3 regions of the Herbaspirillum hiltneri N3 genome follow, and region 2 is predicted to be linked to each of the others. Evidence: predicted binding sites of a transcription regulator. Region 2 holds the regulator's gene; each other region holds the start of a gene.
The links. Region 2 encodes sigma-54, which starts transcription at its own class of promoters, with help from an activator protein. Its sites were predicted from a motif close to TGGCANGNAANCTGCTTT; they were not measured.

Region 1 (3,281 bases), 1.0 Mb from region 2:
AGCGCCTGCTTGATCCAGCGCATCTGCGCCGCGCCCAGGAAAGCCGCGTCCGGCCCCGGCGCCGGCTGGCGGTTCGGCGAATTGGCGCCGCGGTAGCTGCGCTCGTCGAGCATGAACACTTCCAGCAGCGGGCCGTAGTTGAACGAGCGATAAATACGCTCAGGATCGGCGACGTCGATGCGAAACGGGTTGTATTCGAACATCGCCTGCCGCGCACGTTGCTTGAGCACGTTCAGCTCGCGCTCCTGATAGCGCTTTTCCGCAGCGCCGATCACCTGGCCGGGATACCAGTTGTTGCGCACTTCATGGTCATCCCATTGCACCAGGAACGGCACCTCCGCCATGAAGCGCTTCTTGTTGGCGTCCATCAGGTTGTAGGCGAAGTTGCCACGGTAATCGTCGAGCGTCTGCGCCACTTTGGATTTGGCCGGCGTCACCAGGTTGCGCCAGAGGCTGCCGTCATCGAGCGTCACCTCGGCCTGGATCGGACCATCGGCATAAATCTGGTCGCCCGAATGGATGAAGAAATCCGGCTTGAAGCGGCGCATCGTTTCATACACGCGATAGCCGCCCCAGGCTTCGTTGATGCCCCATCCCTGCCCCGCCTCGTCGCCGGAGAACGCAAAGCTGATGTCGCGCTCGCCGCCGCCGGGAATGATCAGGCTGCCGGTCACCGGCGCACTCCACGCCGACTCGTGCTGCAAGTCCTGGAAGCGGAGGCGATAGTACAGACGCTGCGATACCGGCAAGCCGCGCAGGTCCATGCGCGCGGTGTAGTCGTTGCGCGCCAGCGCTGCCGGACCGACGACGGTGAACGCATCCTTGAAATTCTCATTGACCGAATATTCCACCACCATGCGCGCCGCGCGATCGGTGCGACTCCACAGCATCGCCGTATCGCGCGTGATATCGCCGCTCATGGCGCCGCTGTCGACCTGCGGGCGCATGCGTTCCGAGGTCACAACGGCGGGCGCTTGCCCGGCGAACGCGGGCGCAAGCGTACCGCCGGCCAGCAGCACGCCGGTCCCGAGCGCGGCATCGCGCAGGAAGTCGCGGCGCGCCTTGCCGTCATTGCCGGCGGCGGATGAAGGTAACGGCTGGGAAGAATGGGAAGACTGAGAAGAGGATTGATCGTCGGACATGGCGGACTCCTTGGCTGGCAGCATGAAAAATTGCAATGTAGCAATGCAATGTGACCGTTCCATGAACAGATGCCGCCGGGAGCAGACTTGCCTTCGCATTTCGAAGTTGCCCCAGAAAAACCTCAAACTACTTTCACTTTCCGGCGCTCCCACAAACGAGATGCCAAAATTTGCTCACACTACTCGTCTTCAGTGACGCACCAAGCGGACGCATCAATTGCACGATTTGCGTGCAGTTTCCCAATAATTTCAAACGCCTCAAAAAAAACACCTTCAAATTCAAACGCTTAAAAATTTGCACCGAAATGGAATGAATTTTGCTTAATAAGGTGCTTTTCAAACTTTATTGCACAATTATTGGGAGATTTTTCCGTGGACGATCACAAAAATGGTGCCGACGCGCTCTTCATTTTGCTCGGCGCAATCATGATTCTGGCCATGCACGCCGGTTTTGCCTTCCTTGAACTGGGCACCGTGCGGCGCAAGAACCAGGTCAATGCCTTGGTCAAGATCCTCGCCGATTTTGCGGTGTCGACCATTGCCTACTTTTTCGTCGGCTATTACGTCGCCTACGGCGTCAGCTTTTTCAGCGGCGCCGAAGTCCTGTCGGCGCGCAGCGGTTTTGAGCTGGTGAAATTCTTTTTCCTGCTGACCTTCGCCGCCGCCATTCCGGCGATCATTTCCGGTGGCATCGCCGAACGCTCCAAATTCCAGCCGCAACTGATCGCCACGGCGGTGCTGGTCGGCCTCGTGTATCCGTTCTTTGAAGGCATCGCCTGGAACCAGCACTTCGGCGTGCAGGCATGGCTCAAGGACGCATTCGGCGCCGAGTTCCACGACTTCGCCGGTTCCATTGTCGTGCATGCGGTCGGCGGCTGGATCGCATTGCCCGCCGTGCTGTTGCTGGGAGCACGCCGGGGCCGCTACACGCGCGAAGGCGCCATCGCCGCGCATCCGCCGTCGAACATTCCCTTTCTCGCGCTGGGCGCATGGATCCTGACGGTGGGCTGGTTCGGCTTCAACGTGATGAGCGCGCAAACCCTCGACAAGATGAACGGCCTGGTCGCGCTCAACTCGCTCATGGCGATGGCCGGCGGCACGCTGGTGGCGCTGGTGATGGGCAAGAACGATCCGGGCTTCGTCTACAACGGTCCGCTGGCGGGACTGGTGGCGGTATGCGCCGGCTCCGACCTGATGCATCCGCTGGGAGCACTGGTCACCGGCGGCATCGCCGGCGCGATCTTCGTGTGGATGTTCACCCGTACGCAAAACAAATGGAAGATCGACGACGTGCTCGGCGTGTGGCCGCTGCACGGCCTGTGCGGCGCATGGGGCGGACTGGCGGCGGGCATCTTCGGCATGAAAGCGCTGGGCGGCCTCGGCGGCGTGTCCTTCATGGCGCAGCTGTGCGGCTCGCTGCTCGGCATCGCCATCGCCGTCATCGGCGGCTGGATCGTCTACGGCCTGCTCAAAAGAGCCATCGGCATCCGCCTCGATCCGGAGCAGGAATTCGAAGGCGCCGATCTGTCGATCCACAAGATTTCATCGACGGCGGAGCGGGATACCAGTTGGTGATGATAAGGACAATGAAAAAATAAAGTGTGTCGATGCGATGGCTTGGATAACGCCAGCGAGCCAGGGCAATTTTCTAGCAAAACCAAGTTGAATCCGTCTCATGATCGCTCGACATAAGACCCCCTCATACGAGGTTCTGAAGCGGCATATTGATATCCACTACGATCTCAGATAACATTCGCCAATGGAAATTGGAATGCAGAATTCAATAACGCCGAGCCCTCTTTACATTGAGAAGGTCTATGATCGTTTGCTCGAAGCAATCACCAGCGGAGATCTGAAGCCGGGGGAGCGGGTGCGACAGTCGGTGCTGGCTGACAGGCTTGGAGTATCGCGTCAGCCCATCAGTCACGCCCTGCAGCTTTTGCGGCATCAAGGACTGGTGCGCGACGCCGGGAAGCAGGGGGTGGAAGTTTCACCGGTCAACCCTGACTACATTGTTCACCTCTACCGGGCTCGTGTGTCTCTGGAAGCAAGTGCTTCGGCGATGGCGGCGCAGCGCATGAAGGAAGGACTGGCGAGCGCAGATGACATCAGCGGGCTTAATGAAGCAGTCCAGCTCGG
Region 2 (3,281 bases):
GCGGAATTTGTCGCGATGGACAGGAGATCAGCCCTTGAACAGGGTTTGCAGTTCGCCCGATTCGTACATTTCGCTCAGGATGTCGGAGCCGCCGATGAATTCACCCTTGACGTACAACTGAGGAATGGTCGGCCAGTTCGAGTATTCCTTGATGCCCTGGCGCACGTCGGCGCTTTCCAGCACGTTGACGGTGACGATGTTTTCCGCGCCGCTGGCCTTGAGCAGCTGGATCGCCTTGCCCGAGAAGCCGCATTGCGGGAATTGCGCCGTGCCCTTCATGAACAGCACGACGGGGTTTTGGGTAACGGTTTCCTTGATCCAGGATTGGACTTCGCTCATGACTACACCTTCAAAAAGTTCGCAATGCCGTCATTATATGAAAAAGCGGGCGCGCGCGTTGGGAGAGTGCCGTTGCACAGGGAAATGTCTTTCAGGCAACACGGCTCGTTGTGGTCTGCTGTGACCAACATGGAAATGATTTACAGGATTGCAAGACCGGCAGCTCGATAGCTCAGCAGCAGGCGGAAAAAATTGAGAAGAAATTGTGTAGAAGATTTTGAAAGATAGGAAAGCGCTCGCGAAATACATGAGGAAGTTGCTGTCACGGAAACAAGAAAGGGCGCTTGCGCGCCCTTTTTCTGTTGCCGGTCCAGTCCGCCGGCTAGTTGGCTATCACGAGGCAGCTGCGGAAAGCGGTTCTTCCGGCAGGCGTTTTGCCATCGAGTGATGGTTTTGTACGCGGTCCTTGTGCTTGATGACCTGGCGATCCAGCTTGTCGATCAGCATGTCGATGGCGGCGTACAGGTCATGTGCAATGCTCTCGGCATGCAGATCTTTCCCCTTGATATGAACGTTTATTTCTGCTTTCTGGCGTTTTTCTTTTTCGGTCAGCTTGTCTACGCTGAGAATGACACTGATGTCGATCACGTGGTCAAAGTGGCGCTTGATGCGCGTCAGCTTGCTTTGCACGTACTCGCGGATGGCAGGGGTCAAATCGAGATGATGGCCACTAATGGTCAGATTCATACAGCACTCCTATCGTGAGATTGCTGGAGGTTCTTACGTATTGTCCGGTTGCTTGCAGGCAGCACCAGAACAAAACACCCGAACTCAACAGAACACAGCAACGATGCTTTGCTACAGAAAAACTTACAGAGATTTGCGGAGATTTACCGGCGGGATTTTGAGCACTTCGCGGTATTTCGCGACAGTCCGTCGCGCCACCACCATGCCCTGTTCCGCCAACATATCTGCAATCTTGCTATCAGAGAGTGGGTTCTTAGGGTCTTCTGCTCCTATCAGTTGTTTGATGAGAGCCCGTATCGCAGTGGAGGAAGCTTCACCTCCTGTTTCCGTTGCGACGTGGCTGCCGAAGAAGTATTTCAACTCAAACATGCCATGCGGAGTCAGCATGTATTTCTGAGTCGTTACACGAGAAATAGTGCTCTCGTGTAGACCTAGTGTATCAGCTATTTCGCGCAACACAAGGGGGCGCATGGCAACTGCGCCATGCGAAAAAAAGTTGCGTTGCCTCTCAACAATTGCCTGGGCGACACGCAAAATTGTGTCGAAGCGTTGCCGCATATTCTTGATCAGCCACTTGGCTTCCTGCAGCTGCGAACCGAGCGATCCGTCGCCCTTGGTTTGCTTGAGCGCATTGGCATACATGGCGTTGACGCGCAGTCGCGGCATCACGTCGTGGTTGAGCAAAACCTGCCAGCCGTCCTTGGCCGCCTTGACAATGACATCGGGCACCACGTAGTCGGATCGGCCCGATGCAAATACGGCGCCGGGATGCGGATGGCACTGGCGAATCACGGCTTGCGCTTCGCGCAGGTCTTCATCGTCGCAGCCGAGCGCTTTCTTGATCTTGTTGAAATCGCGCTGGGCGAACAGCGCCAGATAATCTTCGACGATCGTCAGCGCCAACCGGCGTGTGACAAAGGCAACTTTCGGCAAGCGCCGGATCTGCAGCGCCAGGCATTCGGACGCGCTGCGTGCGCCGATGCCGGCCGGGTCGAAGCTCTGCAGCAGCTTCAGCGCAATGGTCAGTTCGTCAAGTTCGATTTCCAGTTCTTCGGGCAAGCGCGCGTGGATTTCTTCGAGCGACTCTTCCAGATAGCCATGGTCATCGATCGCATCGACGATCAGTTCGATCAGCGCGCGGTCGCGCAGGCTGCGCACCGTCAGGCGCGTCTGCTCCTGCAGATGTTCGCGCAGCGTGATGTCATGCGCTTCGAGTTGCGGACGCGAATCTTCGTCGTCGGGCGTCTTGCCGGTGCGGGCGACGTCGTCGAAGCTCCAGTCGGTGTCGCCGCCGGCGTGGTCGTCGCCGACTACGCTGTCCTGCGGATCGCCGGCTTCGCCTTCAGCCGGGGCGGCGCTGGCCGCGGTGTTCTCGACCGGATCGGCCTGCGCCGAAGGCGGGCTGCTGATGGCGCCGTCGGCCAGCAGCCGCACGGAATTGTCGAGCGCGTCATCGAGGCGTTCCAGCAGCGGATTGTCCGACAGGATCTGTTCCAGTTCCTGGTGCAGCTCCAGCGTCGACAGCTGCAGCAAACGGATCGACTGCTGCAACTGCGGCGTCAATGCCAGATGCTGGGAGGTGCGAAGCTGGAGGGATTGTTTCATTCAGTTTTCAGGTGGCCTGGGTGCTACATGCGGAAGTGTTCGCCGAGATACACGCGGCGAACGGACTCATCGGCGATGATGTCGTCGGGGCTGCCGCTGGCCAGCACGGTACCCTGATTGATGATGTAGGCACGGTCGCAGATGCCCAGCGTTTCGCGCACGTTGTGGTCGGTGATGAGCACGCCGATGCCGCGTTCCTTGAGGAAGCGCACGATGCGCTGGATCTCGATCACGGCGATCGGATCGATACCGGCGAACGGTTCGTCGAGCAGAACGAAGCGCGGATCGGTCGCCAGCGCACGGGCGATTTCGACGCGCCGGCGTTCACCGCCGGACAGCGACAGGGCCGGGCTTTCACGTAGCTTCTCGATCTGCAATTCGTGCAGCAGGCTGTTGAGGCGGCCTTCGATTTCATCGCGGCTGAGCGACACGCCGTTTTCTTTGCGCAGTTCCAGCACGGCGCGGATGTTGTCTTCCACGTTGAGCTTGCGGAACACCGATGCTTCCTGCGGCAGGTAGGACAGGCCGAGTTGCGCCCGCTCGTGAATCGGCAGTCGCGAAATCGCCGCACCGTCGAGATCGATCTCGCCGCCGTCGGACGGCACCAGGCCGACGATCATGTAGAACGAGGTGGTCTTGCCGGCGCCGTT
Region 3 (3,281 bases), 350 kb from region 2:
CAGACGGCAGATGGCGTCGTACACCAGCCAGCCTGCGACCAGGTAAGCCAGCGCTGCACACACCGCGGTGGTCGCGGTCATGTCGAGCACGTGCCTGTCGACCAGGAAGGTGCCGGCGTTGAACAGGTACAGGACCGAGAACAGCGCAAAGCCCGACAGCCAGGTGCTGTATGACTCCCAGAAAAACCAGTGCAGGTTTTGCGGCAGGGTCTTCGGCGCCAGCAGATATTTCTGCGGATTGTAGAAACCCCCGCCGTGCACGGCCCACAGTTCGCCGCCGACGCCCTTGCCAAGCAGTTCTGGATCGTCGGGCCGGGTCAGGCTGTTGTCGAGCCAGACAAAGTAGAACGAGGATCCGATCCAGGCAATCGCCGTGATGACATGCAGCCAGCGCAGCAAGAGATTGAGCCAGTCGAAAATGTATGCTTCCATTGCGCCCCGCGTGGTGAGTCGAACCGAAAATTGTTTATACCATCAGTCGCCGATAAAAAAATGCCGGATCAAAAGACCCGGCACCGAAGGACGTGGACCGTAGGGCATGTTCACACCGGCAGGTCCGCAGAAATACTTAGAAATGGTATTCGGCGCGGATCATCGGCGTCTTCGCCAGCGAACCCGGCACGTTGTGCGGGTTGCCGAACTTGTTGCGCCAGTATTGATATTCCAGGCCGACACGGAAGGTGTTCTTGCCCATGCCCATAGGCATGCCGACGTCGTACATGATCTGGCCGTCGAAGTTCAGCTCAGGCGCGGTGCCGCCGCCGAACTCGTTCTTTCCCTTGGCGGCGATGTAGTTCACATAGCCTTCGAACGCGAAGCCGCTGGTGCCGAACGGGATGCCCCAGGCTGCATTCAACATCGGGTGCGTGTCGTAGGAGTAGCGGCTGGACATGCGAACGCCGTTGCTCAATGGCTGATTGCTTTCCCACAGGGCCAGCAGGCTGATGTTCAGGAAGCCCGGCACGTCCATCATGATAGTAGGACCCGCAACGATCATGCGCTTGCGCGAGCTGTAGCCGGGGTCATTCTTGGTGTTCCAGTCAAAGCCTGCAGTCAGGCCAAAGCCGCGCGCAGGGCCGAAAGAGAGGTCCTTGCCGGCTACCTTGCCGATATCCAGTGTATGACGATAGACGATATAGGCTTCTTGCGATTCGTTGTCTTTGCTATCCGACATCAGCAAATCGACGTTCAGAAAGTTGGTGCCGTATTTGTAACCGCTGGCGTGCGTGAAGTTGACGATCTTCTTGGAAATATCCTGCGAGTTGAACGGCTCGGCAAACTTGGTGCCGTAGCGGATACCGATCGAATTGTCCGCCCAATCCGCAGCATTGGCCGACATGCTGCTCATGGCCGAAACAGCCAGCGCTGCGGTAGTCAAGCACATCCCCATTGCACTCTTCTTCATACGTTTTCTCCCTTTTGCGTTTCATTGAAAAATAAATCCGGATCCCATCGCTCGTTGCTTGCAGCTTGTCGCTCAAGTAACGCGCGCTCCTTCATTTGCTCACCCATGTCCGATCAGGTCTGGCATCGCATGCCGACAAACGCCCATGCGTAATCTGCAATCCGCCGGGTTCCATCAATGCAAACGCCATGCCAGCCGAAAACAAGCGCCCGGAAAACTGTCGACAATGTGCGACCGGATGCGTTGACACGGGCCTGAACGGATTGAATCGACGCGCTGCGCGCAGGTCGGTCCGAGCCGCTGCGCAGAGTGAAAACACCCCTTCCGGATGTCCCGTCAAGTGGATGGCGCAGACAGATTGTCGACAAGATATAGAACGACAGTACTAAACGATGTCTCCCACAAACACCTGTATCTACAAGGCTTACAGGCGCGTAAGAATACTGTTTTTAGTGCAACTCTTGCTAGAGCGGTGCAACAAAGCACCAAATTGTCGCAAATGAATTTTTGGATTGTCGACAAAATTCGGACCTGCCAAAGGCCGACGCGAGCGCTGTCTTCGCCGTCGCCGCCGTCCGGCGTTCTTGGCACAGTAAATGCTTTTCAAGAGGACATCGTTTGTAAAAACCGGACAACAAAACCGGGCCGCATTGGCGACATTGCCGTCACGTCGCCTGCACCCGGCCAACCGATCAACTGAATTCAACGGAAAGCCCATCATGCACGCCAACAAGCTCTTCAAGTTCACCGCCGCCGTGCTGCTTAGCGCCACCTGCTCCGCCTCCTTTGCGCAGGAAACCAAAATCAAGTTCCAGCTCGACTGGCGCTTTGAAGGTCCGTCCGCATTGTTCCTGGTGGCCAAGTCCAAGGGCTATTTCGCGCAGGAGAAACTGGACGTCGTCATCGACGCCGGCAGCGGCTCCGGCAACGCCGTCAATCGCGTGGCGTCAGGCACGTACGACATGGGCTTTGCCGACATGGCGGCGCTGATGGAATTCACTGCGAACAATCCTGCCTCGCCGGGCAAGCCGATGGCCGTGATGATGGTCTATAACGACACGCCGGCAGCAATCTTCTCGCTCAAGAAGACCGGCATCAGGACACCGGCCGATCTGGTCGGCAAGAAGCTCGGCTCGCCGGTGTTTGACGCCGGCCGCCGCGGCTATCCGATCTTCGCCAAGGCCAACGGCCTGGATGCCTCCAAAGCCAACTGGATCAGCATGGATCCGCCGCTGCGCGAAACCATGCTGGCGCGCGGCGACGTCGACGCCATCACCGGCTTCTACTTCACCTCGCTGCTGAACCTGAACGCACGCGGCATCAAGGATTCAGACATCAACGTGATGATGTATCCCGACTATGGCGTCAAGCTGTACGGCAACGCCATCATCGCCAACGAAAGCCTGATGAAGACCAATCCGGAGGCGCTCAAGGGCTTCCTGCGCGCCTTCGCCAAGGCGACCAAGGATGTGCTGGCCGATCCCGAAGGCGCCATCAAGGTGCTCAAGGAACGCGACGGCCTGATCGACGCCAAGCTGGAACTGCGCCGCCTCAAGCTGGCCATCTCCAGCGCCATCGCCACGCCGCACGCCAAGGCCGAAGGCTACGGCCAGGTATCCCTGCCGCGCCTGACGCTGATGGCCTCGCAAGTGTCGGACGCCTACGCCACCAAGACGCGTGTCAATGCGGAAAAGATCTGGACCCCGGCTTACCTGCCGTCCAAGGAACTGCTGAATGTGTTCGGGAAATGACATTGCAAGCTGACGCCCTCGAAGCAACCATGACTTCCTCGAACACTGAGGCGGAGACGGACACCTTCGTCGATTTCCGCCGCGTCTTCCTTTCCTACGACGGCTCCGACGAATTTGCGGTCGAA

Region 1: the regulator sigma-54 is predicted to act here: its motif matches at 1,449-1,466, upstream of F506_RS06170 (ammonium transporter).
Region 3: the regulator sigma-54 is predicted to act here: its motif matches at 1,582-1,599, upstream of F506_RS03100 (outer envelope protein).

What each region holds. Positions count from the first base shown of each region.
Region 1 covers NZ_CP011409.1:1,374,524-1,377,804, reverse strand. Annotated here, with positions in the region: gene F506_RS06175 (alkaline phosphatase D family protein) at 1-1,142, opposite strand, end outside; gene F506_RS06170 (ammonium transporter) at 1,515-2,717, shown strand; gene F506_RS06165 (GntR family transcriptional regulator) at 2,914-3,281, shown strand, end outside.
Region 2 covers NZ_CP011409.1:346,067-349,347, forward strand. Annotated here, with positions in the region: gene grxD (Grx4 family monothiol glutaredoxin) at 28-339, opposite strand; gene hpf (ribosome hibernation-promoting factor, HPF/YfiA family) at 673-1,026, opposite strand; gene F506_RS01590 (RNA polymerase factor sigma-54) at 1,150-2,631, opposite strand; gene lptB (LPS export ABC transporter ATP-binding protein) at 2,655-3,281, opposite strand, start outside.
Region 3 covers NZ_CP011409.1:696,958-700,238, reverse strand. Annotated here, with positions in the region: gene F506_RS03105 (urate hydroxylase PuuD) at 1-432, opposite strand, end outside; gene F506_RS03100 (outer envelope protein) at 569-1,405, opposite strand; gene F506_RS03095 (ABC transporter substrate-binding protein) at 2,125-3,156, shown strand; gene F506_RS03090 (ABC transporter ATP-binding protein) at 3,186-3,281, shown strand, end outside.